DNA from 2 places in the Paenibacillus sp. CR_12 genome. Region 2 is predicted to be linked to the other one. Evidence: riboswitches for the same ligand, from Rfam matches in the RefSeq annotation. Region 2 holds a riboswitch; the other holds the start of a gene.
What was found. Region 2 has a riboswitch for FMN ahead of ribD (bifunctional diaminohydroxyphosphoribosylaminopyrimidine deaminase/5-amino-6-(5-phosphoribosylamino)uracil reductase RibD). Riboswitches for the same ligand answer to the same signal wherever they lie in the genome.
Positions count from the first base shown of each region.

Region 1: another riboswitch for FMN. It lies ahead of RB297_RS13605 (DMT family transporter); the one in region 2 lies ahead of ribD (bifunctional diaminohydroxyphosphoribosylaminopyrimidine deaminase/5-amino-6-(5-phosphoribosylamino)uracil reductase RibD).

Region 1 covers NZ_JAVFHO010000003.1:272,277-288,179, reverse strand. The annotation lists gene RB297_RS13615 (choice-of-anchor I family protein) at 1-1,304, shown strand, start outside; gene RB297_RS13610 (hypothetical protein) at 1,494-1,622, shown strand; FMN riboswitch at 1,938-2,104, shown strand; gene RB297_RS13605 (DMT family transporter) at 2,239-3,219, shown strand; gene RB297_RS13600 (RNA polymerase sigma factor) at 3,433-3,975, shown strand; gene RB297_RS13595 (hypothetical protein) at 4,037-5,038, shown strand; gene RB297_RS13590 (type 2 periplasmic-binding domain-containing protein) at 5,387-6,184, shown strand; gene RB297_RS13585 (Nif3-like dinuclear metal center hexameric protein) at 6,277-7,077, shown strand; gene RB297_RS13580 (GntR family transcriptional regulator) at 7,139-7,813, shown strand; gene RB297_RS13575 (sporulation protein) at 7,902-8,675, opposite strand; gene rlmD (23S rRNA (uracil(1939)-C(5))-methyltransferase RlmD) at 8,910-10,508, shown strand; gene RB297_RS13565 (50S ribosomal protein L25) at 10,785-11,360, shown strand; gene RB297_RS13560 (leucine-rich repeat domain-containing protein) at 11,615-12,712, shown strand; gene RB297_RS13555 (iron chaperone) at 12,737-13,126, shown strand; gene RB297_RS13550 (GNAT family N-acetyltransferase) at 13,173-13,601, opposite strand; gene erm (23S ribosomal RNA methyltransferase Erm) at 13,951-14,823, shown strand; gene RB297_RS13540 (MerR family transcriptional regulator) at 14,944-15,321, shown strand; gene RB297_RS13535 (thioredoxin family protein) at 15,318-15,638, shown strand; gene RB297_RS13530 (CPBP family intramembrane glutamic endopeptidase) at 15,780-15,903, shown strand, end outside.
Region 2 covers NZ_JAVFHO010000004.1:24,993-40,895, reverse strand. The annotation lists gene lysA (diaminopimelate decarboxylase) at 1-1,064, shown strand, start outside; gene RB297_RS15805 (peptidylprolyl isomerase) at 1,266-1,697, shown strand; gene RB297_RS15800 (acyl-CoA thioesterase) at 1,773-2,174, opposite strand; FMN riboswitch at 2,375-2,558, shown strand; gene ribD (bifunctional diaminohydroxyphosphoribosylaminopyrimidine deaminase/5-amino-6-(5-phosphoribosylamino)uracil reductase RibD) at 2,828-3,928, shown strand; gene ribE (riboflavin synthase) at 3,952-4,620, shown strand; gene RB297_RS15785 (bifunctional 3,4-dihydroxy-2-butanone-4-phosphate synthase/GTP cyclohydrolase II) at 4,671-5,909, shown strand; gene ribH (6,7-dimethyl-8-ribityllumazine synthase) at 6,168-6,635, shown strand; gene RB297_RS15775 (segregation and condensation protein A) at 6,701-7,492, shown strand; gene scpB (SMC-Scp complex subunit ScpB) at 7,461-8,066, shown strand; gene RB297_RS15765 (DUF2953 domain-containing protein) at 8,259-8,933, shown strand; gene ytfJ (GerW family sporulation protein) at 8,906-9,355, shown strand; gene RB297_RS15755 (D-alanyl-D-alanine carboxypeptidase family protein) at 9,475-10,659, shown strand; gene RB297_RS15750 (nucleoside recognition domain-containing protein) at 10,719-11,351, shown strand; gene RB297_RS15745 (spore maturation protein) at 11,358-11,891, shown strand; gene RB297_RS15740 (hypothetical protein) at 12,040-12,378, shown strand; gene RB297_RS15735 (pseudouridine synthase) at 12,400-13,155, shown strand; gene RB297_RS15730 (redoxin domain-containing protein) at 13,281-13,808, shown strand; gene RB297_RS15725 (cytochrome c biogenesis protein ResB) at 13,805-15,508, shown strand; gene ccsB (c-type cytochrome biogenesis protein CcsB) at 15,495-15,903, shown strand, end outside.

The sequences.
Region 1 (15,903 bases), on a different contig from region 2:
CGGGAGGCGGCACGGTAACGCCGCCGACAACGCAGCCTAATCCTCCTGCTACTGGCGGAAATACATCCGAGCCAAACGTGATGACAGGCAATAGTTTGAATATCAGCGCTGCTTCAGGCGGAACGATGGACCGCATTACGGTAAAGGAAGAGGCGTGGAAAAAGGCCGTAAGCGGCTTGTCCGCGAACGGGCAGCAGGAATTGATTATTCGGGCTCCTGAATTGAACCGTGCCGCGGAGCTGTCCCTTCCCGCAGCAGGCCTGAAGCAGGCCATGGAACGGAATCCGAAGGCAACCCTGGTGCTGGAGACCGCACTTGGAGCCTTCCGTCTTCCGATAACGGCTCTGCCTCTGGATGAGGCTCTGGAGACGGCACAAGGGTCCGGCAACATCCAGGTGAAGATGTCGGTGGCTCCCGCAGCAGGCAAGGTAGCGGACGCTATGACAAGCAAGGCCACTTCCATGGGCGCCTCGTTGGCAGCCAATGGAGGACTGCGGTTCGGCGCAGCGGTTGGAGCGCCTGGCGCAGAGCAGGAACTGAAGGATTTCGGGAAGCGCGTCATCAGCCGTATCATGCCGCTGCCGACAGGGATGAATCCGGATTCGCTTGCTGCCGTCATTTATGACGAAGCGGCGGGGACTTTCCGGTTTGTACCGGCCGTAAGGACGACATGGAACGGTAAAGCGGCGATCGAAGTCAAGCATGCCGGAAACGGCGTTTATGCGCTGCTGCAATACAAGAAGACGTTTGCGGATCTTGACGGCCACTGGGCGCAATCGGAAATCGAATCCATGGCTTCCAAGCTGCTCGTGAACGGAGTCAACGCGGACTCCTATGCACCGGGCAAGGCGATCACGCGAGCTGAATTTACGGCCATGCTCGTCCGTGCGATGGGGCTCAGCCCGGTCATCGAGAGCGGTGCATTCAAGGATGTTCAGGATCATTCCGCGTATGCCGGCGAGATTGGCGCAGCCTCGCGCTACGGCTTGATCGAGGGCGGCAACGGCGGTGCCTTCTCGCCGAATGCCAGCATGACCCGAGCGGAAATGGCTGTAATGATCACCCGGGCCATGGAGGCGGTGAATCCGACAGACTTGTTGAATCAGGGTGCGAATGCCGCTGCCGGATTCAAGGATCAGGCATCCATCCCGGTTTGGGCGGCGGCCCATGTGGCCAGTCTTACTAAGCAAGGCATCGTACAGGGTGACAACCAAGGCAATTTCGGAGCACTCGATTCGGTCACGCGTGCGCAAGCAGCACTCGTACTGAAGCGTACTTTGACAGCGTTGAAGTTTATGAACTGATCGAAGCAGGATAGCATTTCATGATTAGACCGTCCTTAAGGTGGATTGAAACCTTGAGGGCGGTCTTTTGCATACTCAGGCAGATGGCAACCGGTTAAAGTGAAGCGATCAGGCATCCGATACATTTATTAAGGGATGGATATAACGACCTGATAACGATCTGATAAGGATCTGATAAGGATGGAGTTCATGCGCATTGAATCTGAATATACATATTGGAAGTGGAACAAAGCATTGCTGAGTGAGACGAAGCAATCGGAGGAAACAGCTGCGGAGAGTGTTCTCGGCTGGTATCTAAGCCTTATGGGAACGGAATGAGCCTTAATACCGAGGAAGCGCTGGAGCTGCTGAATCTTCAGCAGGAGCGGCCGCTGTTCAAGTCAGAAGGTATTCGAGATAAACCGTGAAGATGGTAAAAAATCATGCTGGTAACAAATTGATACTTGCTGTATAATTCTCAGTAAGTATTGGATGAACGTGAGATTTTTCATTGTATTCAAGTCTAATTTCGTTTATTTTGAAAATAGATGTATTTACATGAAAGGATTCATGTTATAATTTCAATATAACAACTAAGTTTATAGGAATTATCGGTTAATTAGTGATTAAGGCATTACAAAATAAAACATGAATATGGATCTTCGGGGTAAGGTGAAATTCCTGACCGGCGGTGATGGTTCGTTCCTTCGCGAACGAACCCAAGCCCGCGACTCTCTGCGTTCTGTAGCCAACATGAATGCAGCGACTGACTTGGTGCAATTCCAAGGCCGACGGTAAAGTCCGGATGGGAGAAGATCAAAGATGAGTTTGCCGTGAATGCGAATATTCCATTTTGGCGCAGGCTTATTTGATCAGCCCCCGTATACGTCGGCCATGCCGATGACGGGGGCTTTCTGCTAGTAAGACCTCCGTATTCAAGACAGGAGAGGGCAAGATGAGTAATATGAATACCGGGATCAAGGTGAAACCTTATGGTTCCGACACACAGGCAAGTCGACGTTTTAAAGGAGGGTTCTGGCTCGTCGTTTTGGGGGCCGCCCTGTGGGGCGTTGACCCGTTATTCCGGGTTATTCTGCTTAAGAATCTGACTTCGGCTCAGATCGTTTTGCTCGAACATATCATTATTTCCTTGATTGCGATTCCTGTATTGTGGAAGAACCGGGAGGAACTTAAGAGCCTGGGCTGGAATCATGTCGGCGCACTGCTGTTTATATCCTGGGGCGGTTCGGCATTGGCTACCGTATTGTTCACGATGGGGCTGTCGAGCGGAAATCTGAATGCCGTCCTGCTGCTGCAGAAGCTGCAGCCGCTGTTTGCCATCATTCTGGCCAGCCTGCTTCTGAAAGAGAAGCTTCCGCGCCATTTCGGGATCCTGCTTATCATCGCTTTGGCAGGCACGTATTTACTCACCTTCGGCTTAACCCTGCCGATCGGCCATTGGAACGAGTTTGTTCAAGTCGGCAGCCTCCTGTCCTTAGGCGCAGCAGCCTTATGGGGCGGCTCAACGGTCATGGGACGCTTGATGGTAGGCAAACTGAAGTATGAGACGGTAACCTCGCTTCGTTTCGTGCTCGCGCTGCCGCTCCTGACCGTCATTACTTGGAGCGAAGGGGCAGCTTGGAATATGCCGGCATGGGGCACAGGCGCCTTTGCCTTGGTATCGCTGAACCTGATCGGGCAGGCACTGCTGCCGGGTCTGCTGAGCTTGCTGGTGTACTATAAAGGGCTGACCACGACCAAAGCCTCTGTCGCAACGCTGGCTGAATTGAGTTTTCCCATGGTGGGCGTGCTCATCAACTGGATTGTATTCCAGCAAATCGTGACAGGGCCTCAGCTCCTAGGATTCCTGCTGATTTGGATCGTGCTGTTCATCATATCGAGACAGCAATCCGAGGCTTCTCCGCAATTGCAATAAAATCATACGTTTGTAGAAAAAGCCGATCCGATGGGGTCGGCTTTTTTTGCCGTTACTCCAAGCAAAGCTACTCCAATCCGTTTGCATGGCGAAACGATTATTTTTTCAAAAGATGTGTAGGGTTTCCGGAATTAAAGGTGTCTTATATAGTAGCACGGGATTTGTGGCTTGGTTCTACCAACAGAGATGATTATATAAGAGGGGGAGGATCCCATGGAGGATCAGACATTGCTGGATGGGCTAGCGAGGAAAGATCCGCGATGTTTTGAAACATTGGTTGACCGCTATTCACGCTACATAGCCGCGGTGGTTGCTAAGGTGGCAGGAGGGCGGTTTAATTCCTTCGATGTGGAGGAGATCACCGGGGACGTGCTGGTCAAGCTGTGGACAGACGGGACAAAAATCATGCTGCGCGGAGATAGTCTCAAGCCTTATCTGGCGATAGCCGCGCGTAATCATACCTTGAATGCATTGCGAAAGAGGCAGCGGGTCATTGAATCCGAATTGGAAGATGACGCCGTTTCTTGTCCCTCTGCGGAGGCACTGGCTATTCTGCGGCAGGAGAAGGAAACGATAAGCGGCATGGTACAGGGGATGGGCGAACCGGATCGCGAAATATTCATCCGCAGGTACTTTTATTTAGAGAAAGTCCGCGATATTGCAAGCCGGCTGAATATGCAGGAGAAGGCCGTCACCGCCCGGATCCGCCGGGCAAGGGACAAACTGCGCATACATTATGAAACCGAGAATCCGTAGGATTTCTATAAAGACCGTGTCTATAGGAGTGAAGCTTCAAATCGATTGCGAAAGGGGATGGATGCAAGTGAAGCGGCGAATTGTAGATATCATGGCCAATATCGACAATCAGGAGCTGGACAATCTCCTCCTTACGGAGGAAGAAGAACGCGAGTTAACGCAGCAGATCAGTATGGAACGGATCAAGAGCCGAGCGATGAAGCGTATTCAAGAGGAGGAAACGATGGTGTTTAAAAACAGGAAAGTGAAAAAATATAAAGCCAGTATCGTTATCGCTGCCGCGATGATTATGATACTTAGCACGACCGCTTTTGCGAGCCAATACATGGATAGCTTGAAGCAGTTCTTCGGTCAATCCGCGTCCATTGCGGAAGACGAACGGTCACCTATACAAGGGACGGATACAGCATCCGGGGTAACCATGAATGTTGAAGAAGGGGTTTATGTCGGCAACAGCGGTTATTTGGTGGTCAGTTTCATGAAAGAGGACGGCATGCCATTCCCCGAGGGTGCTTCGATCCCCCTACTTGAACTGAAAACGGAGCAGAGTGTGAATTATATGGTGGGGCAGCAGCTTCTTGACGACAACAAAAAGCTTGTCGGCGTGTTTGAGATGGATGCGATGAATGACCTCGAGGGACTGAAGGCACGGATCACAGCCGATCGAATCATGTCAGCGGACAACGCCCAAGCCGTTGAAGGCCCTTGGAATGTGCAATTCACCATTTCTCCGGGCAAGCAAAGAGAACAGAGTTTGAATCTGGCAATTGATGAGGGTAAGGAAGCACTGTCTCTCCACACCATTAGTGTTTCATCCATCGGTGTAGCCATCGAAGGCAAGCGTACCGACGGTGAGCTGGATAAACTGCCGGACTATACGCCGGAGGTTAAGGTCATCGCCGCGGACGGATCGGAATTGAAGCTTCACGCCAGCTCGACAAGCACCACGAAGAGCGGATTTCAGTGGCTGTATAATCTGGACAGCAAGAATAACCTCGTATTTCTGGGGGATATGGACATCAAAAGCGTCAGCATTGACGGCAACGTGACGGAGCTGAAATAAATATAAAGCCGGCATGGGGAAACCATAAAGGGGCAGAAGCGAAGGCTTCTGCCCCTTATCCATGATGAATACCTCGGGCAGCAATGGAACCCGAAAACCGTGAAGCAGCAGGCCATAGCCTGAATGCTCACGGTTTTTTTGCAGCTTGGGATCCGAATTTTATACATGAGAAAAAAATGTATTGAAATTGAAGAAAACGTCCATTACAATGAAACCAATTGCCATACTAGTTATACTAGTATACAAAATTACGACTCTCTACATAAGTGAAAGCAGCAGCGGAATCTATTGAATCTAACGCTCCAAATGAGGGAGTCTATTCTTTAAGTCAAATATGTAAGCGCTTAATTGCACAAGCTGGTGGACGAAGGACTGCTGGACAAAGAGAGCTTTACCCAGGATGACGATCAGGCCGTGCAAAAATTCGTGACCGGCAAATCCTTCATCATCAACGGCAACTCCCAGACCGTGGTCCAGCACCGCACCGATATGGACAAAACGCTGGGCGAAGGCAAGTATGCCATCAGCAAAATCACGGTTCCCGGCGGACCGGCCGGCCAGCTGATGTCCGGCAGCCGACTCGAGAACGGGGTCATGATCTCATCCAAAGTGAAGGAGAGCGAGCATTTCAAAGCCATTCTGCAGTTTATCGACTGGCTCTATTACAGCGACGAAGGACAGGAATTCGCGAAGTGGGGCGTCGAAGGCGTAACGTATACGAAGGAAGGCGGCGTACGCAAGCTGATGGACGACATCAACTACAACGGACTGAATCCGAAGGGCACGAAGGATCTGCGGATCGAGTATGGCTTATCGGGCGGCGTGTTCGCTTACGGCGGCACGACCGAGCTGCTGCAATCCATGTTTAGCGAGGAAGAGCAGCAGTTCCAGAAGAGCATGAGCGAAGCAAAAACGGTTGTGAAGCCGGAGCCGCCGATTCCATACTCGGTAGAAGAGCGCGAGCGAGTGACGCTTTTGAGCACGCCGCTGAAGGACTACACGGATCAGAACACGCTGAAGTTCATTCTGGGCGACCGCGATCTCGCCGAGTACGACAAGTTCGTGCAAGAGCTGGATAGCCAGGGCGTGGGACAATACCTGGAGATTGCGAATAAAACGTATAAAAAATATAAAGAGCAACCATAACCAACGGATCGACAGGCTGCGTTTCTTGATGGAAGGGCAGCCTGTTTTTCGGTTCGGCCGTTTGCGTTGGTTCCCAAGGAGGGCATTCCAGATTGCGAGTCACCGTTCAAGACATCATCAACCGCTTAATAGAGCCCGCAGCATTTCTTGAATCCAAGGTGGACAGGGTTACGGCAGGAAGCGCCGAAGCGGTGGTCCACGGCATTGCCGTCACGTTTACGGCATCGTATTCGGTTCTGCAGAGAGCGGTCCAAGTTGGGGCCAACCTTGTCATTACCCATGAAGGGGCGTTTTACAGCCATCAGGAGGAGGGATATGAGGGGTTGGAGGCGAGTCCTGTCTTTCAGGATAAACTCCGCTTGATGGAGTCCGGGGATCTGACGATTTACCGGTTCCATGATGCGCCTCACCGATACGTTCCCGATATCATGACGCAAGGACTGGTTCAGGCGCTGGATTGGGAAGTTTATGTCGATAAGCATCTTAAGGCAGCGGCCATTGTCACGCTGCCGGAAGAGATGAGCCTGCCGGATATTGCGGAGCATGTAAAAAGAAAGCTGAATCTTCCTTACCTTCGTTATGTCGGTAATCGAAGCAGCATATGCTCCAGAATCGGCATAACCGTGGGCTATCGCGGCGGCGGCGCGCATGCCATTCCCCTCTGCCTGAAGGAGTCGCTGGATCTTCTCATCGCAGGGGAAGGTCCGGAATGGGAGACGCCTGAATACATGGGCGATGCGGCGGCGCAGGGCAGGGGCCCGTCCCTGCTTCTGCTCGGCCATGCTGCCAGCGAGGAGCCCGGCATGGCCTGCGTGGCCGATAGGCTGCGGGAGTTTTTTCCGGGGATTCCTATACATTATATACCGTCCGGCCCTTTGATTCGGGTAATATAGAGGGAAGGGTAACTTTAAGCAAAGAGAACATAGAGCATTTAAGAAAGAGGTAGCGATATATATGTCAACAGAGCAAAAGATTAAAGGCTCTACCAGAGAGTATTCTTATCAGCTATTGAAGGATCGGATATTTCATCTGGAGCTGGAGCCGGGTACGAAAATCTCGGAAAAAGAAATTGCGGATGAATTGAACGTCAGCCGGACACCGGTCCGGGAAGCGTTCATGAAGCTTGCGGAGGAAGAGCTGCTGGACATCATTCCGCAAAGCGGGACGATCGTATCCCGTATTAATCTTCGGCATGTTGAGGAAGGCCGATTTATCAGGGAGAAGATCGAGAAGGAAATCGTGGCCCTCGCCTGCGGTTCTTTTCCCGAAGAGTTCCGCTTCCGCCTGGAAACCAATATTGCGCTGCAGGACGTGTGCGCGGGCAACCATAACTTCTATAAGCTGTTTGAGCTGGACGAGGAGTTCCACCAAATTCTGTTTGAGGGGACGGGCAAAGAACGGACCTGGAAGATGCTGCAGCAATTGAACATCCATTTCAACCGTCTGCGGCTGCTTCGCCTGTCCAAGGACTCCAACTGGGAGAATATCATCTCCCAGCATAAAGAAATGTATCAGTTGATCGTCAATCGGCAGGCGGAGCAAGCCATGAACGTGATGGAGCGTCACCTGCGCCTCGTCGTTGTGGAGCAGGATATTTTGCGAGAGAAGTATCCGCATTATTTCATCTAACCATCGATATACATTCATCATTCAAAAATAATGGCCCGCAGGAGAGTCGCCCGGGAATCAAGCGACCTGCCTTGCGGGCCATTTTTCATTAAATCGATCTGCGGATGACACGGTCCAGAATTTGGGCCACGTGGGATGGCCCCTGGGCCAGATCCTGCTTGTCGAGGGTTACCCAGGAGTGCTGTTCATCCATATCGAGCGAACGCTGGAGCCAGCCTGAAACGCCTCTGCCTCTCCGGTCGACTTCGACCAGGATGGAAATCCCCTCCTGCTCCGGATAGAGAATCAATTCAAGCTCTTTGATATGACCGGCATAGGAGGAGCCGGGATAAAATTCAATTTCCTGCACGAATGGAACACCCTGGCCGAGCCGCGGATGATATTCGCATGTTGCTATTTTGAAGCTGAAGCCAAGCGCTTCGACGGCGTCGAACACAATGGATGCGTCCTCGTTCGGTTCGACGTCGATGAAATCGCGGTCCTTCGGATCGATGGCATTATCGATATCGAGTCCGGTGTGGATCCAGACCGGCTGCCGCGAAATGGTGAGCGGCGTTTCCAGCGGCAAAGGAAAGGCGAACGGAATTTCCTGCTGATCGCCAGGCTTCAACGTGAGGCGGCTTGAGACGTTGACTTTTGCAATGGTATAGGATTCTATGTATTTCTTGTCGTCGCTTTCCCTGGTATATTCCGTCATCAATTTCAAATAGATGCGGTCGACCGTCTGCTCTACGTTGCCTCCCTTAATGTGAATGATTCCGCGTACTTCTTCACCCGGATAATAGGAGGATTTTTCGAGGTGCGTATCGATCTGGGCGGCTCCAATTCCTACACTGGCTAACATTTTGTTAAAAAACGACATAAAAGATACCTCCATAAGAGAATGTATGATAATGGAATTATACGCTGGAGGATCGTCTCTGGTTTCCATATCGAAAAAATATTTTTTGCGGTTTTTTGCGGAGCCAAGATGTTGGCGCCAATGAAGCGAAAGAATCCCCGTACGACACCGGGAAAAAGTACATGGCTCGTTCGCATTCGCGGGTCCGGCATGGTATATTGGACACGATACCATTAAGGATGGAGCAATCAAGGCATGAGTGAACAACGGCGTTCCGGACAAGGAACCAACAACAGCAAATCAGCGGCATACGGGAAGAAGACTGGTGAGCGGACTGCAGCGAACAAAGCAGGGGCAAAGCCGATTTTTCAACGTGACCGTATGAAGAACAGCAATTCGTCGTCGGCATCCCCGCATGCGAAGGGGAGACGAGCGAATCAATATAAGCAAGGGGTACGCGGACCGAAGCCGTCATCCGGGCGCGAGCATGCGGATGAGCTGCAGGCCGGGGACGTGATTGTCGTTACGATCAAACGCCTCGGCATTAACGGCGAGGGAGTGGGTTACTACCGCCGCAAGGCGGTGTTTATCGATGGAGCGATCACGAATGAGGTGGTCAAAGCCGAGGTGAGGGAGGTTCAGCCTAAATTTATCAAGGCGCAGCTGCTGGAAGTGGAGAAGCGTTCGCCTCACCGGATAGAGCCCCCTTGCCCGGTATTCGGCATTTGCGGCGGATGCCAAATTCAGCATATTTCCTATGAGGGACAGCTGCAGGCGAAGACGGATATCGTGCGCGAAGCGTTCAGCCGCTACGCGGGATTGGACGATGTCAAGTTTAAGCCGATTCTCGGGATGGAGCATCCATGGGACTACCGGAACAAAGCCCAGCTGCAGCTGAAACGGAAGGGCCATGAAGTGATCGCAGGGCTCTATGAAGCGGACAGCCATACGATTGTGGATATCAGCGGCTGCCCGATTCAGCATCCGAAGGTCAATGAAGCGGTGGAGAAGGTCAAATCCGTACTCGAGGAATTGCGGATACCGCTTTATAAGGAGAATGGTGCCAAGGATGGCGTACGGACGATCGTAGTCCGTCACGGCTTCCAATCCGGGGAATTGCAGGTGACGCTGATCACGGCTGGAAGCAAGCTGCCAAGGCAGGACGATCTCGTTCGTATGCTGCGCCTTACCATTCCGGAGGTAAGCGGAATTTCACTCAATATCAATCCGAAGAAAACCTCGCTCATCTTCGGAGACCGGACAATCTCGCTATGGGGCACCGAGAGCATGCAGGAATCGCTGAGCGACCTGCAGTTCTCGCTGTCGCCGAGAGCGTTCTTCCAGCTGAATCCGCAGCAGACCGTCAAGCTGTACGAGTCGGTCCGGGCGGCAGCGGGGCTGACCGGGAAGGAAACCGTCATCGACGCCTACTGCGGCACCGGCACGATCGGCTTGTGGCTTGCGCCGTATGCCAAGGAGGTGCTCGGAATCGAGACGATTCCTGAAGCCGTCGAGGACGCCAAGGCGAATGCACAGCGGAACGGAAGGGCTAACGCCAGCTTCCACGTCGGCCAAGCCGAAGAGCTGCTGCCGCGCTGGGTCAAGGAAGGCATGAAGCCGGACGTCATCATTGCCGACCCGCCGCGCACCGGCCTGGACCCGCGCTTCCTGGAAACGGTGCTCCGCACCAAGCCGAAGCGGTTTGTATACGTATCCTGCAACCCTTCGACCTTAGCCAAAGATTGCAAGGTGCTTCTGGACGGCGGCTACGAGCTTGAATGGGCGCAGCCGGTCGATATGTTCCCGCAAACCAGCCATGTGGAGGCAGTCCTATTGATGAAGCTGAAATCATAGAAGCCATATGATGGCTTCATGTAAGCGAGTTTCCATTTTCGCTTTGGTCGACAACGCCCCCTTTCTATGATATGGTAGCAAGTAATTAGGCATTTCGTTCCCATGGAACGAGGTGCCTTCTCGCATATATAAAAGGTTTTTACATTAAATGTCTATCTGGAGGTGATGCAATGGTGCTCCTGATTTCCCCGCTACGGGGGGAGAAATCCGTAGTTCATAACGGACGATCGATGGAGAGTGCACCCAAATAACGATAATCTGAGGAGTGTTGTTGAGATGAGAGTAAATTTACGAGCAGAAACGCGCGCTGCGATGAACAAAACCGGACTGAAGCAGCTTCGTCTTTCGGGACGAATTCCGGCGGTTGTATTTGGCACAGGGGAAAACAATATGATGATTCAACTGTCCGCCAAAGAGTTCGGCAAATGGGCACGGAACGGCAAAGGAGGGATCCTTGAGCTTCATTTTGAAGATCGGGAGCCGATTCCGGTTTTGCTGGAGTCCGTTCAGCGTGATCCGGTAACTCGTGAATACATTCATGTCGACTTTTTACGTATCAATATAAATGAAGTTGTGCGGACGAGAGTGAATCTCGATTACATCGGCACCGCAAAAGGAGCCAAATTGGGAGGAGTCGTCCAAATCCAAAGCACGTTCATCGAGATCGAGTCCTTCCCGGACCAAATTCCTGCCACGATTCCCGTTGAAATCAGCAGACTAGAGATCGGGAATTCGTTGCATGTCGGGGATCTCAAACTGCCCGACGGCGTCGTGCCGATTTCTTCGGCCAACGAGCTGCTTGTATCGGTGGTAACGCCGAAAGTCCAGTCGGAACAACCGGAGGCTATGTAGCTTCTGCTGCCGGCAATTGCTTCCCGAATATCGGGAAGCAATTGCCGTTTTTTTCGTTAAAGCCCTTGATCGGAATCCGCGCTGGCAGAGGAAAGCTCTTTACCCGTCGATTTCTTCCATAATTCCCCTGGTAAGTAGGTAGAAAGACCCCTGACCTTTTCAAGGCGGAACCCTATAATGGAATTGCGGGAAGTCGGACATCGGAATCCCGGTTAAGCATGAATCGATCAGGAGCTTGCCCTAAGGAGGACGAGATGGATATAACCCAGGATTTCATAGATGAACGTTTCAAAGCTTATGTGCTCGAAACCTATTGCGGGAACCGTGAACGGATTCAGGCGGGCGATGTAGAACATATTATATCGCTGCAGCTTTCAAATCATGGATACTCAAGCCTGAATGGGATCGAGCATTTCACGTCGCTTGAAGAGCTGGATTGCTCGTCCAATAGCCTGACGGAGCTAGATCTCAGCAAGAATAGCAACTTGAAAACGCTGAATTGCGGATTTAACCGAATTCGAGATTTGGATGTCAGTCACAACGCCATGCTGACGAAGCTGGTCTGTTACTGGAATATCCTATCCGAGCTGCGGCTCGAGCAGAACGTGGATTTAACGGAGCTGGATTGCAGCTACAACTCCCTGTTTGCTTTGGAGCTGTATCAGAACCCCCGGATAACCTATCTCCATTGCGCAAACAATTATTTAATGAGCTTACACCTGGAGGAATGTCCGGACTTGATCGAAATCCGCTGCAACCATAATCATCTGACAAAGCTGGACGTAACCGGAAATCCTTCGCTGCAAAGCTTGAGATGCTTCAATAATCACATCACCGAATTGGATCTCACTCGCAATGTGCTATTAACGGAGCTCTACTGCTCGGAGAACAAAATCTCCAAACTGGATACGCATCGTAATCCCAAGCTGGAGCGGCTGGACCATTCCAACAATCTCATCATGGAGCCGGACCATACCGTTAAGGGCGTTGGGACCTTCGAATACGACGTCTCGCTGTCTTTCTACGGGGCCAGGCTTCAATGGAAGGAGACGGAGCTCTCCGTCAGCACGGTGGCCTCTGCCGAAGCGGATATGAACCGGCTGTCCCCGGTCATCCGGAATGCCTGGACGAATTTTGGGGAGCTGAACGACCGGGCGCTGGATCTGATTGCCGGGATGCACCCCGACGAAGACGTGAACGAGTTGGTTCTATCCGAGCTTGCCTTCGACAAGGACGGCACGTTTCGGCTAGGGTATGATGCAGGCGATACGCCGGCCGGACAACTATACATATACGTCCTGTTTAACGACAAGCTTGAAATGAACGGGGATCTCGTTTATGAAACGTATTAACCTGCGAAAGGGCTGTTATATCTGATGAAAGACGATAAAATCGTATACGGGTCGATCGACGATTACATTTCCGGCTTTGCTCCGGAGGTCCAGGATATCCTGCAGACATTAAGGCATGTGATTCAGGAAACAGCCCCGGAAGCCGAGGAAAAAATCAGCTACCAGATGCCAACCTTCGACCTCCACGGGAACCTCGTGCATTTTGCGGCATTCAAGAAACATATCGGCTTTTACCCCGCGCCCAGCGGGATCGAGGCGTTCCAAGATGAGCTGAAGGTATATCATGCGTCCAAGGGAACCTTGAAATTTCCGATCGATCAGCCGCTGCCTTATGACCTGATACGCCGAATCGTCCAATATCGGGTTCAGCAAAACCTGGAGAAGGCAGAAAGCAAAGCGAAAAAGAAGAGGTAGGCGAAGTGCTCGGGAGGGGAAGGCAGCCTTGCTGCCTTCTTTTATCTTATAGAGTTTTCTTCATATAGTAGTGGGTATGCCGCCCGGCGTTCTCGATTTTGCCATACACTTCGTAACCCTGCTTAAGGTAAAAATCCAAGGCTTGAAAGCTCAGCGTATCCAATTTAACGAACTCGCATTGCTTCTCCTTTGCGATGTCTTCGGCCTTGTTTAACAGTTTGGCGCCGTACCCCGATTGACGGAAGGGTTCATCCACGAACAAATAGTGGATCTCCAGCCAGTTCCAGCATATTTCCCCAACGACTCCGCCCAAAATCTGACCGTCCTCCTTCCTTAACAACAAGTTGATTTCCTGGTAACGGCCTTTTAAATCGTCAGGGAAATGCTTCAGATTATACGCAATCATTTGGTTTCTTACGTAATGTTTGTCCACGCTATCGGTTTCGTTTGATTCATTCGTGAAATAGATATTCATATCGTTTTACTCCTTCCGGTATGCCGGATGCGAGGTGTTTGCAGGATTCGGATACGGGTTATGCTAGCTCTCCTCCTCAACATACCATATGTGTTGCATGTACCGGCGGTAAAAAATCCTTTTAACAGAATGTACCCGTGAGCCCGCGGGGGAGCTATGTTATACTGTCAGTGTTATTTTATCCGTTTCATCTAAGGAGGATTGTCCTGACATGTGCTGCATCGCATTCATACGTATTCGTTAATGAGGGTACAGAACATCTACATCCATCCATTTTCATGTAAAAATGCGAAGGATTATTTGTGCTGTGCCTTTTTCATTACTATACGAATGAATGAGGTGCTTTTTTGTGTCCAAATATCATAAAACCCATCGTGAAAAGCTGAAGAAACCGTCCAACTTTTCCGCGCAGCATCTATTAATCAGCAAAAGGCTGATTCATGATATGATCGACTTGGCCCGGATTCGCTCCACCGATACCGTTCTTGATATCGGCGCGGGTACAGGGGCGTTAACCTTTCCGCTTGCAGAGAAAGCGGCGCGCGTGCTCGCAATCGAGGCGGATCCGGCATTTGTGGATAAACTGCTGGGCAAGATGAAGGATAGCAGCAACATTCTCGTCAAGCAGTCGGATTTTCTGGAAATCCCGCTGCCGAGAAATCCATTTGCCGTCGTGGCCAATATTCCGTATTCGATCACCACGCCGATCATGGGGAAGCTTTTGGAGTGCCCCGGCCTCCCTCTGCAGCGGGCCGTACTGCTTGTGGAGATGGGGGCAGCCAAACGTTTTACGGCCGTTCCCATTCAAGATCCGCGAATTCTCAGCTGGAGGATGCAGTACGACATTCGGCTCGTGCGGACCGTTTCGCCCCGTCATTTTGCGCCGCCTCCCCAAGTGGATTCAGCCATTCTGACCATTCATCGGAGGAAGAAGCCGCTCATTGCCGCATCGCATCAGCCCAAGTTTACGGCGCTGGCCGCCTATGGGCTGCGGGATGCCCGGCTGCCGTTATTTGCGGCTCTATCGGGCGTGTTTACACCTCCCCAGATGGCGAAGCTCGTTAAAGTGCTTAGAGTGGACCGAGAGCTCCCCGTCGGTCGGCTGAACGAAGAGCAGTGGGGGACCGTTTTTCATACGATGCTCCAGCATGTGCCGGCGAATCGCTGGCCGAAGCTTCGCAAGGGCGCCGGCAGCAAGTCCAAGAAAAGAAAGCGACTTTGAAGCGTTAGCCAACACTTCGAATTCTCGCTTTTTGAAAAAAATCGCGAAATCCTCTTGACCCTGACACTAGTGTCAGGGTTTACAATGAAATCGAATCGTTCGTCCAGGAGGTGTGAAAGCATGAAAATCGGAGAACTCGCGGCCCGTACCGGCGTCAGCATTCGTTCGCTGCGGTACTACGAGCAGCAAGGATTGCTGACGCCTGTCCGAAACGAGAACGGTTATCGGGAATATTCGATGCTTGCGGAAGAGCAGGTGCGTACCATCCAGTTATATCTAAACCTTGGATTGACCACCGAGCAGATCGCCGGTTTCCTGCATTGCGTCCTGAAAAACAAAGAGGCGTTTTGCGCGGAGGTGTTCCCGATTTTTCGTCAAAAAATCGCAGAGATCGAAGCGCAGATTCACCAGCTGAATCATATCAAGATGAATCTGGAGGAACGCATGCAATCGATTCTGGATGAACGGGAATCGGAGGAAGCGGAGGAATGCAAATGAGTTTACCACGATTAGACGCAGGGAGCTTTCAAAGCTCGATCAACCAGAACGGGGTCACGCTTGTTGAATTCGGAGCGGCATGGTGTCCGCCCTGCAAAGTGCTGCTTCCCATTCTGGAAGAGCTGAGCCGGGAGGAAGCGGGTCGCCTGGACATCTATCAGGTGGATTGTGACGAATCCCCCGAGCTTGCCGCCCAATTCGGCATCATGTCGATGCCGACGGTGATTGTGTTTCATAACGGAGAACCGGCAGATAAACTGATAGGGCTCCGGCCGAAGAGTGTATACCAAGCGGCGCTGGGCCGTTATGTATCATAAAATGAATGAATAGCGAAAACGCCTCTGATGTCGTGATGTCAGGGGCGTTTTCTTTTGGAGTAGAGGGCATTACGCCCGGCGTATCGAACTCTAATATATGGAAGATGTATGGATGTAACCTGTTTAAAGGAGATACTTTCAATGAGATCAAGAAGGAAAATCGTTTCTCTTATGGCCATCATCGTATTTAGCTGTCTAGCCATGAGTTTGGTCGACGCGGTGATCCGTCCGGATTACGCCGTCAAATCCGCCATCAAAATCATCC
Region 2 (15,903 bases):
AGCTGTACACGGCGCTTCAAGCCGGATTCCCGGCGGATCGGATTCATTTCCACGGAAATAATAAGACGCCGGAAGAGATCGAGATGGCGCTGGATGCCGAAATCGGCTGTTTCGTCGTCGATAACGTGATCGAACTGCATATGCTGCAGGCCATCGCTGCCGAGAAGAAGCGCAAGGTCAACATTTTGCTTCGCGTGACACCGGGCGTCGAGGCGCATACGCATGAATATATCTCGACAGGACAAACCGATTCGAAGTTCGGCTTTGATATCGGCAACGGCTCTGCGTACGAAGCGGTGCAGCTTGCGGAAGCACAGTCGAATATTCATCTCATGGGCATCCATTCCCACATCGGTTCCCAGATTTTTGAGGTGGAAGGCTTCCAGATGGCTGTTCAGCGCGTAGCTGAATTTGCAGCTTCCGTAAAAGAAGGCCTGGGCGTCGTGTTCAAGGTCGTGAACCTGGGCGGCGGATTCGGTATCCGCTACGTGGATGGAGATACGCCGCTTCAAGTATCCCAATATGTAAAAGCGATTACGGATGCGGTAAAGAACCATTTTGCGGGCCTTGGTTCCGAGCTTCCTGAAATTTGGGTGGAACCGGGTCGGAGCATCGTCGGTGACGCAGGTACCACGCTCTACACGGTGGGAACCAGCAAGGATATTCCCGGGGTGCGCAAATATGTTGCCGTCGACGGCGGCATGACGGACAATCCGCGTCCGGCGCTCTACGAGTCGAAATACGAAGCGCTGCTTGCAAACCGGGCTAAAGAAGAGCCGGAAGAAACGGTATCCATTGCCGGCAAGTGCTGCGAGAGCGGAGACATGCTGATTTGGGACCTGGAGCTTCCGAAGGTTGAAACGGGCGATCTGCTGGCGGTGTCCTGCACGGGCGCATACAACTATTCCATGGCCAGCAACTACAACCGGATCCGCAAACCTGCGGTCGTATTCGTGAAGGATGGGCAAAGCAACCTGGTCGTTCGCCGCGAATCGCTTGCCGATATCATCAGCAACGATGTCGTGCCGGCGGGTGTAACAAAAGAAACCGTTACGAGTTCATAAGACGTCAATGTCTCTGGATAGGAAGAGCCCGCCATAGCCTTCGGCTGCGGTCAGGGCTCTTCGTCCTGCCTTCCGTTGGATATCATCGCGAGGACGGGGACAAGTTCGTTTTGCTTCGAGGCTCAATTCATAGTAAACTATAACTTGCATTGTAAAAAAATCGATAAAAGCGTTTGAGATAACGGAAGGAGATACACACATATGGCAAAAAAAGCGAAGATCACCTTGGAAAACGGCAAAGAGGTTGTGCTCGACCTGTTCGAGAACGATGCACCGAACACGGTAGCTAATTTTGAGAAATTGGCCAACTCCGGCTTCTATAACGGTCTGGTATTTCACCGCGTAATTCCTGGATTCGTCGCTCAAGGCGGATGTCCGCAGGGAACGGGGACCGGCGGACCGGGTTATACCATTAATTGCGAGATCAATCCTAACAAGCACGAGCGCGGAAGCTTGGCCATGGCGCATGCCGGCCGTAACACCGGCGGAAGCCAGTTCTACGTGTGCTACGAGCCGCAGCCTCATTTGGACGGACAACATACCGTATTTGGCAAAGTCGTTGAAGGCATGGAGTATGTGGATGCATTCAAAGGCCGCGACAAAATGGAAAAAGTAGAAGTGTACGAAGCATAATACATTCAGCTTCATGCAAAAACAGGCTCACCCTCAGAGGTGAGCCTGTTTTTTATGGCCGCCGCAAAGGGCGGATTACGCAGGGGCTGGGAACAATCGGCGGAGTTCTTCGGGGACGGGCCGGCTTTTACGTGAGTTTACATCCATCGCCACGCTGGTAACGATGGCATCCGCGCAAAGCTCATGCTGTTCGTTGTATATCCGCTGGGCCATGACGTAACTCGTGCGGCCCATGGATTCGGGTTCCGTCACGACGGTCAGCCGTTCGCCTTGGCCGCACTCCTTGCGGTAATTGATATTAATATTGACGGTAACGGTCTGGACCCCGAGCCGTTTCAGCACATCATACCGCAGATCTCCCGCTTCGTACCATTCCTCCCGGCCCCACTCCAGGTATTCGAGGTATTTTGCATTGTTTACATGACCGTTGACGTCGATCTCCGTGGGACGGACGATAATGTCCAGCGAAGTTTTCATCGTGGCTCGCTCCTTTTCAACTGCTACTTATCTCCTTGCTACCCTACTTAACTGTTCTCCCTTCGGGAAGCATTCTCCTTCAAAAATCCATGCTAATGACAGCATTAAAGTTATTCGCTTTAAAAAAGTTAGTTGTTTTTTCTTGCAATTTTCAAAAGGGGGTGATAAGATTCTTCATAAGATCAAACAATTTCATAGGTTTAATCCTTCGGGGCAGGGTGAAATTCCCTACCGGCGGTGATGAACGCAGTTATTGAGCTTATCGAAGCAGAGTGCTGCGTCTTAGTCCGTGACCCGGATATGAATGTGACGTTACACATCGTATGCGGTGGACCTGGTGCAAATCCGGGACCGACAGTATAGTCTGGATGGGAGAAGGAGTGAGAGGCACATAAGCAGCACATGTTATTGTGTCTTTGCGCACAGCGTGACATGCGTTATGTGCAGGTTTTCACATGCAATTCAAAGCTGTGACGGCGTTTTTTTTTGGTGTCGCCCGTTACGGATTTGGGTCGCTTGTTATACGCGAAATCTGCATTCATGACGGTTATTTATCGTGTCAATGATTAACTTCCATCAAGCCCTGTTAAGGATTCTTCGGAATCTTTGGCCGGGCTTTTTTGTATGAACGTTGGGAAAGGGGCATGTTTAGCATGGATATCGTCAACGATGAATTCTATATGTCACTTGCGCTGGATCTGGCTGAACGTGCGCAGGGCCAAACCGGGATCAACCCGGTAGTCGGCTGCGTCGTCGTTAAGGATGGCGCTCTCGCCGGGGTGGGCACGCATCTGGAGCGGGGAACGCCGCATGCCGAGGTTCATGCCCTGAATATGGCCGGGCCGAAAGCGGCAGGCAGTACCGTGTACGTGACATTGGAGCCCTGCAGTCACTACGGCGCTACGCCGCCTTGCAGCGAGAGGCTTATCGCCGAGGGCGTTCGGCGGGTGGTTGTGGCCTGCGAGGACCCGAATCCCCTCGTGGCGGGCAGAGGGATTCAGATGCTGCGCGCAGCGGGAATCGAGGTTGAAACGGGTATCCTTAAAGATCGCGCTCTTCGCCTGAACGAAGCCTTTATTAAATTCATTACGACGGGCCGGCCCTTCGTCACGTTAAAGACGGCGAGCACGCTGGACGGCAAGATCGCTTCGAAAACCGGGAACAGCAAGTGGATCTCCAATGAAAAATCCCGGGAGCTTGTGCATACGCTGCGCCATCGCCATCAAGGCATCATGGTCGGCGTGTCTACGGTTATCGCGGATAACCCGAGCCTGACGACCCGGCTTGGCGTTGAGGGGCTCCACCCGGTCAGGATCATCGTGGATTCGAGCCTGAGGATACCGCTCGACAGCCATGTCGTGTCAGACGGATTGGCGCCCACCTGGATCTTGACGACGGAGCAGGCGGATGTTACGAAGCGGTCCGAGTTGGAAGAGCTTGGTGCTCAGGTCATCCCCTGCGGACCTGGACCGCGGGTGGATCTAAAGGGAGCGCTGCTGCAACTGGGACAAAAGGGGGTCGCCTCGATATTGCTGGAAGGCGGCGGTACGCTTAATGGCTCGATGCTGGAGCAGAAGCTGGTGGACCGGCTCATCCAGTTTATCGCCCCCAAAATCATCGGCGGGTATGATGCGCCGGGAAATTACATGTTCAGCGGTTATGAACAGATGAACCAAGCGATTTCGCTGACAGGACTTGAGACTGAAAGACTGGGCGACAATATCTACGTCACCGGCATTCCGGTCTGGAAATAAGGAGCGAGAAAGGAGGGAAGCCTGTGTTTACTGGATTGGTCGAGGAGATCGGCGAGATGCGGCGTATCGGGCGCCAAGGGGAGGCCATGCTGCTGAGCATTTCCGCTAACCGGATTATGGACGATCTGAAGCTGGGCGACAGCGTATCCGTAAATGGCGTCTGCTTGACGGCTACAGCGATCGACAAGGGCGTATTTACGGTTGACGTTATGCCGGAAACCTATAGAAACACGAATCTCAAGGAGCTGCAGCCGGGCGGGAAGGTTAATTTGGAACGGGCGATGGCAGCCGGAGGGAGATTCGGAGGCCATATCGTTCAGGGACACGTGGATGGCATCGGCGTCATTCGGAGCGTAAAGTCCGATCAGAACGCAGTGGTATACGAGATTTCGCCCGCGAATGGGGACGTATTCAAATATATCATTCCGAAAGGCTCGGTCACGCTGGATGGAATCAGCTTGACCGTTGTCAAAACGACGGATTCCTCCTTTACGGTGTCCATCATTCCCCATACGCTGGCGGAGACGGTGCTCGCTTATAAAAAAGCGGGCGACACGATTAATATCGAATGCGACATTTTGGGGAAATATGTAGATCACCTGCTGCATTACGGTTCGGAAGGCGCAGGAAGCAGAAGCGGCACGAAATCGGGGATCAGCAGGGATTACCTGGCCGAGCATGGCTTTGCCTAAGCCGTTTCTTGCATATAGAGATATCTCCATGAGAAGAAGGAGGAATAGGGATGGATGAGCGCTTTTCATTTCATACGATCGAAGAGGCATTATCAGATTTGAAGGAAGGCAAGGTCGTCATCGTTGTTGACGACGAGGACCGCGAGAATGAAGGCGACTTTATCGCATTAGCGGATAAAGCTACCCCCGAGGTCATCAATTTCATGATCACCGAAGGCCGCGGGCTGGTCTGTTTGCCAATGACGCAGACTAGGGCTCAGGAACTCGATCTCAAACCGATGGTGACGCAAAACACGGACTATCATGGAACGGCCTTTACGGTCTCCATTGACCATAAGGACACCACGACGGGCATATCCGCCTATGAACGTTCCATAACCGTCAACGGCATCTTGGATCCAAATGCATCGGCCGCCGATTTTCGAAGACCGGGCCATATGTTTCCGCTGATTGCCAAAGACGGCGGCGTTCTTCGCCGGGCAGGACATACGGAGGCGGCTGTCGATCTAGCCCGCCTGAGCGGCTCCTATCCGGCAGGCGTCATCTGCGAGGTGATCAAGGAAGACGGCACGATGGCAAGGCTTCCAGACCTGGTGGAGATCGCGAAAAAGCATGATCTGAAGCTGATCAGCATCAAGGATCTGATCCATTACCGCAACGAAAAAGAAAAGCTCGTGCAGCGCGAAGTGGCCGTGCGGATGCCCACCGACTACGGCGTGTTCCAGGCCGTAGCTTATACCAATGACGTGGACAACAAAGAGCATGTCGCATTGGTAAAAGGGGAGATCGACCCGAGCGAGCCGGTTCTCGTCCGCGTGCATTCCGAGTGCCTGACAGGGGATGTGTTCCACTCCCATCGCTGCGACTGCGGTCCGCAATTCGAAGCGGCCCTCCGCCAGATCGATGAAGCAGGCAGAGGCGTGCTTCTCTATATGCGCCAGGAGGGACGGGGCATCGGTTTGATCAACAAGCTGAAAGCCTATAAGCTGCAGGAAGAAGGGCTCGACACCGTGGATGCGAACCTGAAGCTAGGCTTTGCGGCGGATCTGCGCGATTACGGCATCGGAGCCCAGATCCTGAAGGATTTGGGCGTAAGGAAGATCCGCCTGCTGACAAACAATCCGCGTAAAATCAAGGGTCTCGAAGGTTACGGCCTGGAGGTCGTGGAGCGCGTCCCGATTCAAATGCCGGAGAACGAGGATAATACGGGCTACCTGCACACCAAGCAAGCGAAGCTCGGTCATATGCTGAAGTTCAATGATATCGAGCAGAACGAGAGCGCTAACTAATCAGCAACCAATAAAAGGTCAATCATGTAGGAGGTTTGCCTCATGGAATGACCCAGCGAAGAGGGCGGAATGCTGCTGGAGAAGCGCCAGCGGTCGCCTTTAACTCCTGATTTCCACCTTGAATAAATAGTTCATGAAATCGGGAGTTAACAGCGATCGGAAGCAGCAGCCGTCAGCGCAGCGGGCAATAACATCGATGTCATCCCAAATCCATGTTTGACCTTATATAAACTCCAACCCGAAAGGAAGTCATCCAACATGGCAACAATATTTGAAGGTCATTTAGTATCCGAAGGTTTGAAATACGGCATCGTAGTAGGTCGTTTCAACGAATTCATCACCAGCAAGCTGCTTGGCGGCGCACTGGACGCCTTGAAGCGTCACGGCGCACAGGACAACGAAATCGACGTCGCTTGGGTGCCGGGGGCGTTTGAAATTCCGCTCATCGCCCAAAAGATGGCAGAAAGCGGCAAATACGATGCGATCATCACCCTGGGAACCGTCATTCGCGGCTCCACCACGCACTATGATTATGTGTGCAACGAAGTGGCCAAGGGGGTGTCCGCCATTAACCTGAAGACCGGCGTGCCAACGATTTTCGGCGTCGTCACGACGGAGAACATCGAACAGGCCGTCGAACGTGCGGGAACGAAGGCAGGCAATAAAGGCTGGGATTCCGCCATGGCGGCCATTGAAATGGCGAACTTGACGAAAAGCCTAAAATAGTGCTTATTTAATGTAGTGCTCTTTTTATAGGGCACTGCATTTTATTTTTGGCGGGAGGATTCACCGTGACCGTATTATACAAGCTGGAAACGTTTGAAGGACCGCTCGATCTGCTGCTGCACTTGATTGATAAAGCGGAAATCGACATCCAGGATATTCCCGTCAGCGAGATTACCGAACAATACATGGCCTATTTGCACAACATGCAGGAGCTGGAGCTGGAAATTACGAGCGAATTTCTGGTGATGGCTGCAACGCTGCTGTCTATAAAGAGCAAGCTATTGCTTCCGAAGCCTCCGGTTATCGAAATGGACGAGTTCGATTTTTTTGAAGAGGATGACATGGATCCGAGAGCGGAACTCATCGCGAAGTTGATCGAATACCGCAAGTACAAAGGAATCGCCCGACATCTGCATGAGAAGGAATGGGAACGCAGCATGATTTACTCCAAGGAAGCGGAGGACCTGACTCCTTACATGCCGGAAGTGGAAGAGAACCCGGTGCAGGGATTACATATCTCGGATTTGATCGCAGCTTTTCAAAAAGCGTTAAGAAAAGCCGTCAAACGGACATCGTATGCCCGCATCCAGCGGGATGAAATATCGGTTAAGGACCGGATCCGGCAGGTGATGGACGCTCTGGAGCAAGTCGGGCCGGGAGGCCGGATTCTGTTCTCCAAGCTGCTGCACGAGGAGATGGAGCGCCATGAAATCGTGGTGACCTTTCTGGCTATCTTGGAGCTGATGAAGATGAAGCAAATCCTGTGCTACCAAGAGAAATTGTTTGAAGATATCGTCATGGAGTGGAGAGGGGAAGAACGCATTGATGGATTATCCGAAGCTGAAATCGATTATTGAGGGGCTTCTGTTCTTGGCGGGAGAAGAGGGCTTGTCGGTAAAGCAAATTGCTGAAATCACCGAGCAATCGGATGGCCTCGTTGGCGAAGCGCTGGAGGATATGAAGGAAGAATGGGAGCGATATGAACGGGGAATTCAGATCGTGCAGATTGCGGGTAGCTACAAAATCGCGACGCTGGCCGAGCACGCCCCGTATTTCGAACGTCTGGCGTATTCGCCTTCCCGCTCCTCATTGTCGCAAGCCGCGCTCGAGACGCTTTCCATCGTGGCCTATCGGCAGCCGATTACGCGGGTGGAGATTGAAGACATTCGCGGCGTCAAGTCCGAAAGAGCCATCCATACGCTGGTAAGCAAAGGGTTGATCGAAGAAGTCGGACGCGCGGAGGCGATTGGCAGACCGATTTTGTATGGAACGACCAAATCGTTTCTGGATTATTTCGGACTTGCTAACATCAAGGATTTGCCGGAGCCGTCGCAATTCGAGGACAACGATCATCTTGAAGAGGAAACCCAGCTGCTGTTCGACAAGCTTGACGGACAACAGCTTACGTTTGATGATGTGGAGGAAAGCTAGCCACAATATATTGTATAATGCTTCATTTGAGAAATGGGTCCTGAGCGTGGATAATCCGCGTCCGGGACCTTTTTTTGTCGTTCCGGCATATGAAAGCAGAGGATCGGAGCAGTTTCGCATCATTTGGAGACCCTTTTGCCATACTAAGCCAAGCGGATTACATTTTACTAAGTTCGTTTTGGGGGTTACTTCGTGAGGATATGGATCTTTCTTGCGGTCGGTCTGGTCGTTCTCCTTATCGTATTGCTGATCGTTGTACTGAGCTCGAAGGTCACGATTAAGCTGGATGTGGTTCTAAGAAAAAATGAATATAAAGTATTGGCGGAAATGAAGATGCTCTTTGGATGGATCATACGCAGGTATGAAGTCCCCTTTCACCTGGCGAACGGTGGCATTGAATTTAAACCGGAGAACCGGGAGGGGCAAGGGAAACCCGATTCGGATGAAACCAAGGCTCCTTCCAGCAGAACGATACGCTTTAAGGACTACGGACGGGCACTGCTTTCAACAAAGGGTTTTAAAAAATGGGTCAAACAAACGATGGCGGCCGTTCATCTCATGGATGTGCGCTGGTCAACCCGGATTGCCTTGGAGCATGCGGCCGATACCGCGGTTGCAACCGGATTGCTTCATGCTGTTAAGCATACCATTATGGGTTGGATGTCGTACCGGCTGATTATGGATGAGCTGCCGGAAATCCAGGTGGTACCGGTCTTTAACGGTCCGCCGCAAATTTCCACAGAGCTTTGCTGCATAGCGAAAATCTCCTGCGGAAAAGCTATGTATGCTGGACTGGTACTTATAGTTCGCGTGTTAAAGGTGAAAGGAGGAGTTAGATCATGGCAGAACACCCTATTCAAGGCTTGATGCAAACGGCTATGGAGAACATCAAGGGAATGGTGGACGTGAATACGATCGTAGGCGACCCCGTGAATACACCTGACGGCAGCGTCATTTTGCCAATCAGTAAGGTGGCGTTTGGTTTCGCAGCGGGCGGGAGCGACTACAACGTTGAAGCCGGCGGCACACACCATAATACCGCTAACGGGACGCATACCGACCATAATGCCCTACCTTTTGGCGGCGGCAGCGGCGGCGGCGTGTCCATCCGGCCCATAGCTTTCCTGGTCGTGGGTAAAGAAGGCGTGCACATCGTTCCGCTGGACAACCAGACACATCTGTTTGAACGGATTATCGATGCGACCCCGTATTTACTTGATCAAATCCAGTCGATGTTTCAATCGGGAAGCAATGCCGCAGGCAGCACGACGCCTCCCCCGGCATACTGATTGAAGCGGGCAGATCCCTTTCGTTCATAACGGAAGGGATTTTTGCTGCAATGAAATGGACATACCTTCAGCGAGGACGACATATACTTGTACAAGATTTCTGAACACCGGAGGATAAAATGATGAAAATGAAATGGACGAACCGCAAGTCTATGTTATCCATGTTGATCGCCATATGCTGCTTGCTGGTTACGGCTGTCCCTGTACACGCAGATCACGAGCAAGGCCCGTCCAATCATGCACAGGCAGCTGCGCTGATTGACGTGACGTCCGGGAGAATGCTGTACAGCAAGAACGGGGACGAGCGTTTAAGAATCGCCAGCTTGACCAAGATTATGACCGCCATCGTGGCCATTGAACACGGCAAGCTGGATGATCGCGTCAAAGTCTCCAAGAATGCTTTTGCCAAAGAGGGCTCCTCGATCTTCCTGAGGCTTGGAGAGGAGATGACCCTTGAGAATCTGCTGTACGGCTTGATGCTGCGCTCCGGCAACGATGCCGCCACGGCCATTGCGGAGCATGTCGGCGGTACGGAAGAAGGCTTTGTGTTATTGATGAACGAGAAGGCCGCCTCGCTCGGCATGACGAATTCGCATTTTATGAATCCGCATGGACTGGATCACGACGAGCATTACTCGTCAGCGCATGACGTAGCCAAACTGACGGCATATGCCCTCAAGAATCCGGTCTTTAGCGAGATCGTCAAAACCCCTACCAAGAAAGCGCCCAACCCGAATGAAGCGTGGGACTACAAATGGGACAACAAAAACAAAATGCTGCGCTTCTACGAAGGGGCGGACGGCGTCAAAACGGGTTACACCAAAAAAGCATTCCGCTGCCTGGTGAGCTCCGCTACTCGTAACGGCCAGCAAATCGCAGCGGTAACGCTGAATGACGGCAACGATTGGAACGACCATTCCAACATGCTGGATTACGGCTTTGCTCATTTTCCACTGAAAAAGGTCACGGAAAAGGGACAGAAAATCCAGGGCTATCCGCTCGTCACGGGCAGTTCCTTCACTTATGCGTTCGCGCATGATGAGGAAGCGCGCCTGGTGAAGAGACTGGTCCTGCATAAAGCAAGCACGCCCGACTTGTCTTTTGGGCTGCGGGGGCATATTGAGCTGCTGCTCGATAATGTCAGCATCGGCAAGGTTCCGGTCTACGCGGAAGGAAGCAAACTTCCTGAAGTCCCAGAGGCCTTGCAAAAGTCCAGGAGCGCTCTGGGACCTGTCGGTTCCTTGTCGCTTTGGCAGTCTGCAGGAGAAGTGCTTCGGCATCTGTTCAGGGGCGCACATAACTAGCCTTCGCTAAAGAATCGTGTATTCTCTTAACAGCGGGGCAGCAAAACGGGGGCGAAGAGATGATCAATTTGATTTGGATGGGGATGCTTGTGATCGGGTTTGGTTTTGCGGCCGTCAACGGGAACATCGACAGCGTCACGAAAGCCGCATTCGACGGAGCCCAAACGGGCGTTACCGTCTCCTTCGGTCTTATCAGCATACTGGTATTCTGGCTTGGCATGATGCGGCTCGCAGAGGACGCGGGTCTGCTGAAAAAAGTGGCCAGGCTGCTGGGGCCGGTTGTCCGCTTCCTGTTCCCGGATGTACCGAAAAACCATCCCGCAATGGGATACATATTGTCCAATATGAGCGCGAATTTGTTCGGTCTGGGCAATGCGGCGACTCCGATGGGAATCAAAGCGATGCAGGAGCTTCAGAAATTGAATCCGGATAAGGAAACGGCGTCTGCCGCGATGTGCACGCTCCTGGCGTTAAACACGGCCAGCATTACGCTGATACCGACAACGCTGATCGCGATCCGGCTTAATTATGAATCTGCCAATCCTTCGGAAATCGTCGGAACCACGCTATTGGCCACTGCGATTGCTACGGCCGCAGCTATTATCGCCGACCGTTGGTATCGCAGACGAACGATGCGCCGCCAGAAGCCGCCCGGAATCGGTACAGGCCTGAACCCGGACGTGAAGGGGTGATGAGTCTTGCTGTCTTGGATTAATATCGTTTCCGCCTGGTCAATACCCATTATTATCGCATTTATTCCTCTTTATGCTTATACGCGCAAAGTGCGCGTATACGAATCGTTTGTGGACGGAGCCAAGGACGGCTTCTCCACGGCGATCGGAATCATTCCGCATTTGGTCGGCATGATGGTAGCCATAAGCGTATTCCGCTCTTCCGGCGCCCTGGAGTTTTTTGTCGGTTGGACGGGCCCTTTTCTGCAATCGCTCGGCGTACCGAGCGAGATACTGCCTTTGGGAATATTACGGCCGCTGACAGGTACGGGCTCCCTCGCTTACACAACGGAGCTGATCCGCGCATACGGACCGGATTCGATGATCGGCCGAATCGCTTCGACCATACAGGGAAGCACGGACACAACCTTGTACGTGTTGACCGTCTATTTTGGCGCCGTGGGCATCCGCAATGGCCGCTATGCGTTGAAGGTCGGACTGTTCTCCGATTTGGTCGGGTTTATTGCGGCGATTGCCGTCTGCTTGCTGGTGTTCGGTTAATTGATTTCATGGACGACTGTCAGAAAGCCAAAAGCAAGGCATATAGTAAGAAGGTGCGTTTTTTCAATGTAACAGGACGTATGCCTATACCCTTGATTCCGCCATGTCATATACTGCTGCAATCACAATTTGTAGTAGGGGTGATGGAATGGAAATCGAGGGTTTTGTTATTCATCATACCGTGTGCGCGCAGGAACCGCGAAACTGGGATTTTAAGATCCATCCGGACGGCTCCGTGTCCGCTTCTTCCGTGCTGGTCCAACCGGGACAGATCCACATCTGTCTGGAAGGCGACTTCAATGCCAGCTACGAGTCGATGACGCTGGACCAGAAAACGCAGCTGTTTACCGCCAGCAAAATCATTTTGGAGCTGTCCAGACTCCATGATATTTCCCCGCTGTACTTATTTCCCCACTCCGACTCCTGCCCAGGGGCACATTTTCCATGGAACGCGCTTGTGATTTATCCTGTCGATGGTTATCATTAGGAATGAGGTGACCTAACGAACATGGAGAGATTACAGAAAATTATGGCACAGGCCGGAGTCGCTTCCCGCCGCAAGTGCGAGGAATTGATTCTTGAAGGCAAGGTGCAGGTAAACGGGGAGACCGTTACCGAGCTCGGCACGAAGGCCGATCCAGCCCAGGATATCATTACGGTTTCAGGCAAACCGATTAAGAATGAGAAAAAGGTATATGTCATGCTGAATAAGCCGAAGGGAGTCATTACAAGCGCTTCTGATCCCGAAGGCCGTAAAATTGTATCGGATTATCTCAAAGGCATTAAAGAGCGGGTATACCCGATTGGACGTTTGGATTACGATACGGAGGGGCTTTTGCTCCTGACCAACGACGGGGAGTTTGCCAATCTGCTCAGCCACCCCAAATACCATGTGCCCAAGACATATTTGGCTACCGTGAAAGGGGTGCCCCACGGCACCGAGCTGGACAAGCTTCGACGAGGGATTATGCTGGAGGACGGAATGACGTCTCCTGCGGAAGTGGAATATAAGGACGTGGATCCGGACAATAAACAATCCGTTATTTCGATCACGATTCATGAAGGCCGCAACCGTCAAGTGAGAAGGATGTTCGAAGCGATTTCCCATCCGGTATTGAGATTGAAGCGGATATCTTACGGGGATCTGCTGCTGCAAAATTTAAAGCGGGGCCTGTACCGCCATTTGACGGCGGACGAAATCAACCAGCTCCTGCAAATGGCGAAAGCCGCAAAGCCGGGCGGGAAACCGAAGAAAAAACGTTAAACCCGACACATAATATTCAAAATGGCGAGCGGCGTTTATGACAAATTTCGTTATAATTGTTCATAGGATGTTCACACCCGTAGTATGCGATATGATGAATGTCATAGAAAGGAAGCTGCTGCTTTATGGGCAAATCTAAGAAAAGCGTACAGATTGTTATTCTGCTTGCCATCATCCTGATCGGAGTGTACGCCGTTGCAACCGTTGTATTCGGCTCTGATGAGGTTCCCAAAGTAGGGCAAAAGGCAGCGGATTTCGAACTTCTAGGCATGGATGGCAACGTACATACCATGAGTGAATACGAAGGCAAGGCCAGGGTTATTAATTTCTGGGGCACCTACTGTCCGCCGTGCGTTCGGGAAATGCCGGCACTTCAAGCCCAGTGGGAAAAATGGAGCAGCCAGGGCGTTGAGATCATCGGAATCAATGTGGGCGAAAACAAAATGACCGTAGAGAATTTTGTTGCTCAAACCGGCGTGAAATTCCCCATCCTGATGGATCCCAAGCGGAACGCTGTTGCCAGCTTCGGGGTTGGGCCGATGCCGACCACCTTTTTTGTTACGGCCTCCGGCAAGATTGACCATATTCGCATAGGCGAACTGGATTTGAACACCCTTGACAAACAAATTGAACAGTTGGTGAATGCGAAATGAGTCAAGGTTCCAAGCCTTTGATCCAGAATACGAAGTGTGATTGTGGACACCAGAATCCAACGGGGACGGTCCTCTGCGAGGCTTGCGGCAAGCCGCTGACCGAGGAAGCGGAGGCCCAGCCGATTCTGGAAATGCGGTATGACGGCGTTGCCCGTCGATCGCAGAAAGAAAATCCCGGTATTATCGATCGGGTATGGAATTTCTTCTCTTCGGTAAAAGTAGCAATATATCTCATATTGCTAACCTTGATCGGCTCCTCGCTGGGGACCATCTTTCCGCAGGAGAGCACATTCCTTAACATTGACCCCTCTGTCTACTACAAAGAGGAGTACGGACAGCTGGGGCATATTTATTACTTGCTCGGGCTGTCACATACATATACGTCTTGGTGGTTCGTTCTGCTGCTCGTCATGATCGGCGCATCGCTTGTCATTTGCAGTCTTGACCGTGTCCTGCCGCTCTACAAAGCGCTCAGCAGACAACGGATTCCGAAGCATATGTCCTTCCTTACCCGACAGAAGGTGGTATACCAAGGACAAGTCCAAGAGGACGGGGCCGACTGGGTTGAGCGGATTAAACCGGTCATTAAGAAAAAGGGCTATCGCGTTCGAACGGACGGCGGGACGCTTCTGGCCGAGAAGCAGCGGTTCAGCCGCTGGGGCCCCTATGTTCTTCACATCGGCCTGATTATCTTCCTTCTTGCTGTTTTGGGACGGAACCTGCCGGGACTGCATATGGACGAGCATATGGCCTTTCCTCAGGATGAGCCGGTGCACATCAAGAACACCAGCTACTATTTATTGAACGACGGCTTTAAGGTTGAATTCTATACCGAAGACGATATGCCCGAAGAATTCAAAGGCAAGAACAAGGTGCTGCCGAAGGAATTCCAAACCCAGGCCATCCTGTATATGTGCGAGGCCAATTGCGATGATCTCGATAAAGAGCCCCAGCTCGTGGAATTGACGCGCCATAACATCGAGGTGAACCATCCGCTCAATTACAAAGGGTTAAAGGCTTATCAATTCGATTATGATCTGACCCCGATTCTCCGTACGGTTTCGCCGGTGCTGATTGACAGCAAGAGCGGTAAGGAATACGGCAAAATCACGCTGTCCATCAACGATCCCCAAAGAGAGTATCAGGCAGGGGAATATACGTTAACGCTTACACAGTCCTTCACCGATTTTGGGCTGGGCGATAACGGCAAGCCGGTCAACCTGTCACCTAACCCGAATGCGCCTGCATTCTTATTTCTGATTAAGGGACCTGATCTGCCGAAGGAAGGCGTTCAGTACTTCTACTTCCCTAAACAGATCGATAAGGAACGCTTCAATCAGGAAGCGATCAATGCGCAGTTGGCGGGTGGCGAGGCACTCGTAAAACTGGATGTGCTCAGCATGGACGATGTGGACTTTTCGGAATCGACGACTTATCTGAATATTCGTGTGGATAAAGCCATGCCGTTCATTTGGGTTGGTTGTTTCATTGGTATGATCGGCCTGGTCATGGGCTTTTATTTCACCCATCGCCGGATCTGGCTGCGTATTGATAACGGAACGCTGACGCTGGGCGCGCATACGAACAAGAACTGGTTTGGACTTCGCAAGGAGATCTCCGGAATCCTCAAGCAAATGAATATCGAAGTCGATGAAAAGTCATTGGAGAATAACAGGGGGACTAAGCATGAATCTAATTGATTTCAGCGGCGACGCATTTATCGTTGCCTTTACCTTATACTGCGTGGCATTTATCATGTACGCACTTGCCGTCATGGGACGCCGGTTCCGCAAACGCGACCCGGAAGCCCATTTGGCGAAGTGGGGCAAGATCGCATTTGTTACGACAACGATCGGTTTGATCGGACACTTGCTGTACTTCTTTACTAGATGGGCGGGCTCGGGGCATGTGCCGGTCAGCAATATGTATGAGTTCATGTCCTTCTTGTCGATGGCAATCATGATTGCCTTCCTCGTACTTTATTTTATCTACAAAAAATCGCTGCTCGGATTGTTTGCACTGCCGCTGGCAATCCTGATCATGGCCTATGCCGCCGTGTTCCCGCAGCAGGTGCAGCCGCTCATTCCTTCGCTTC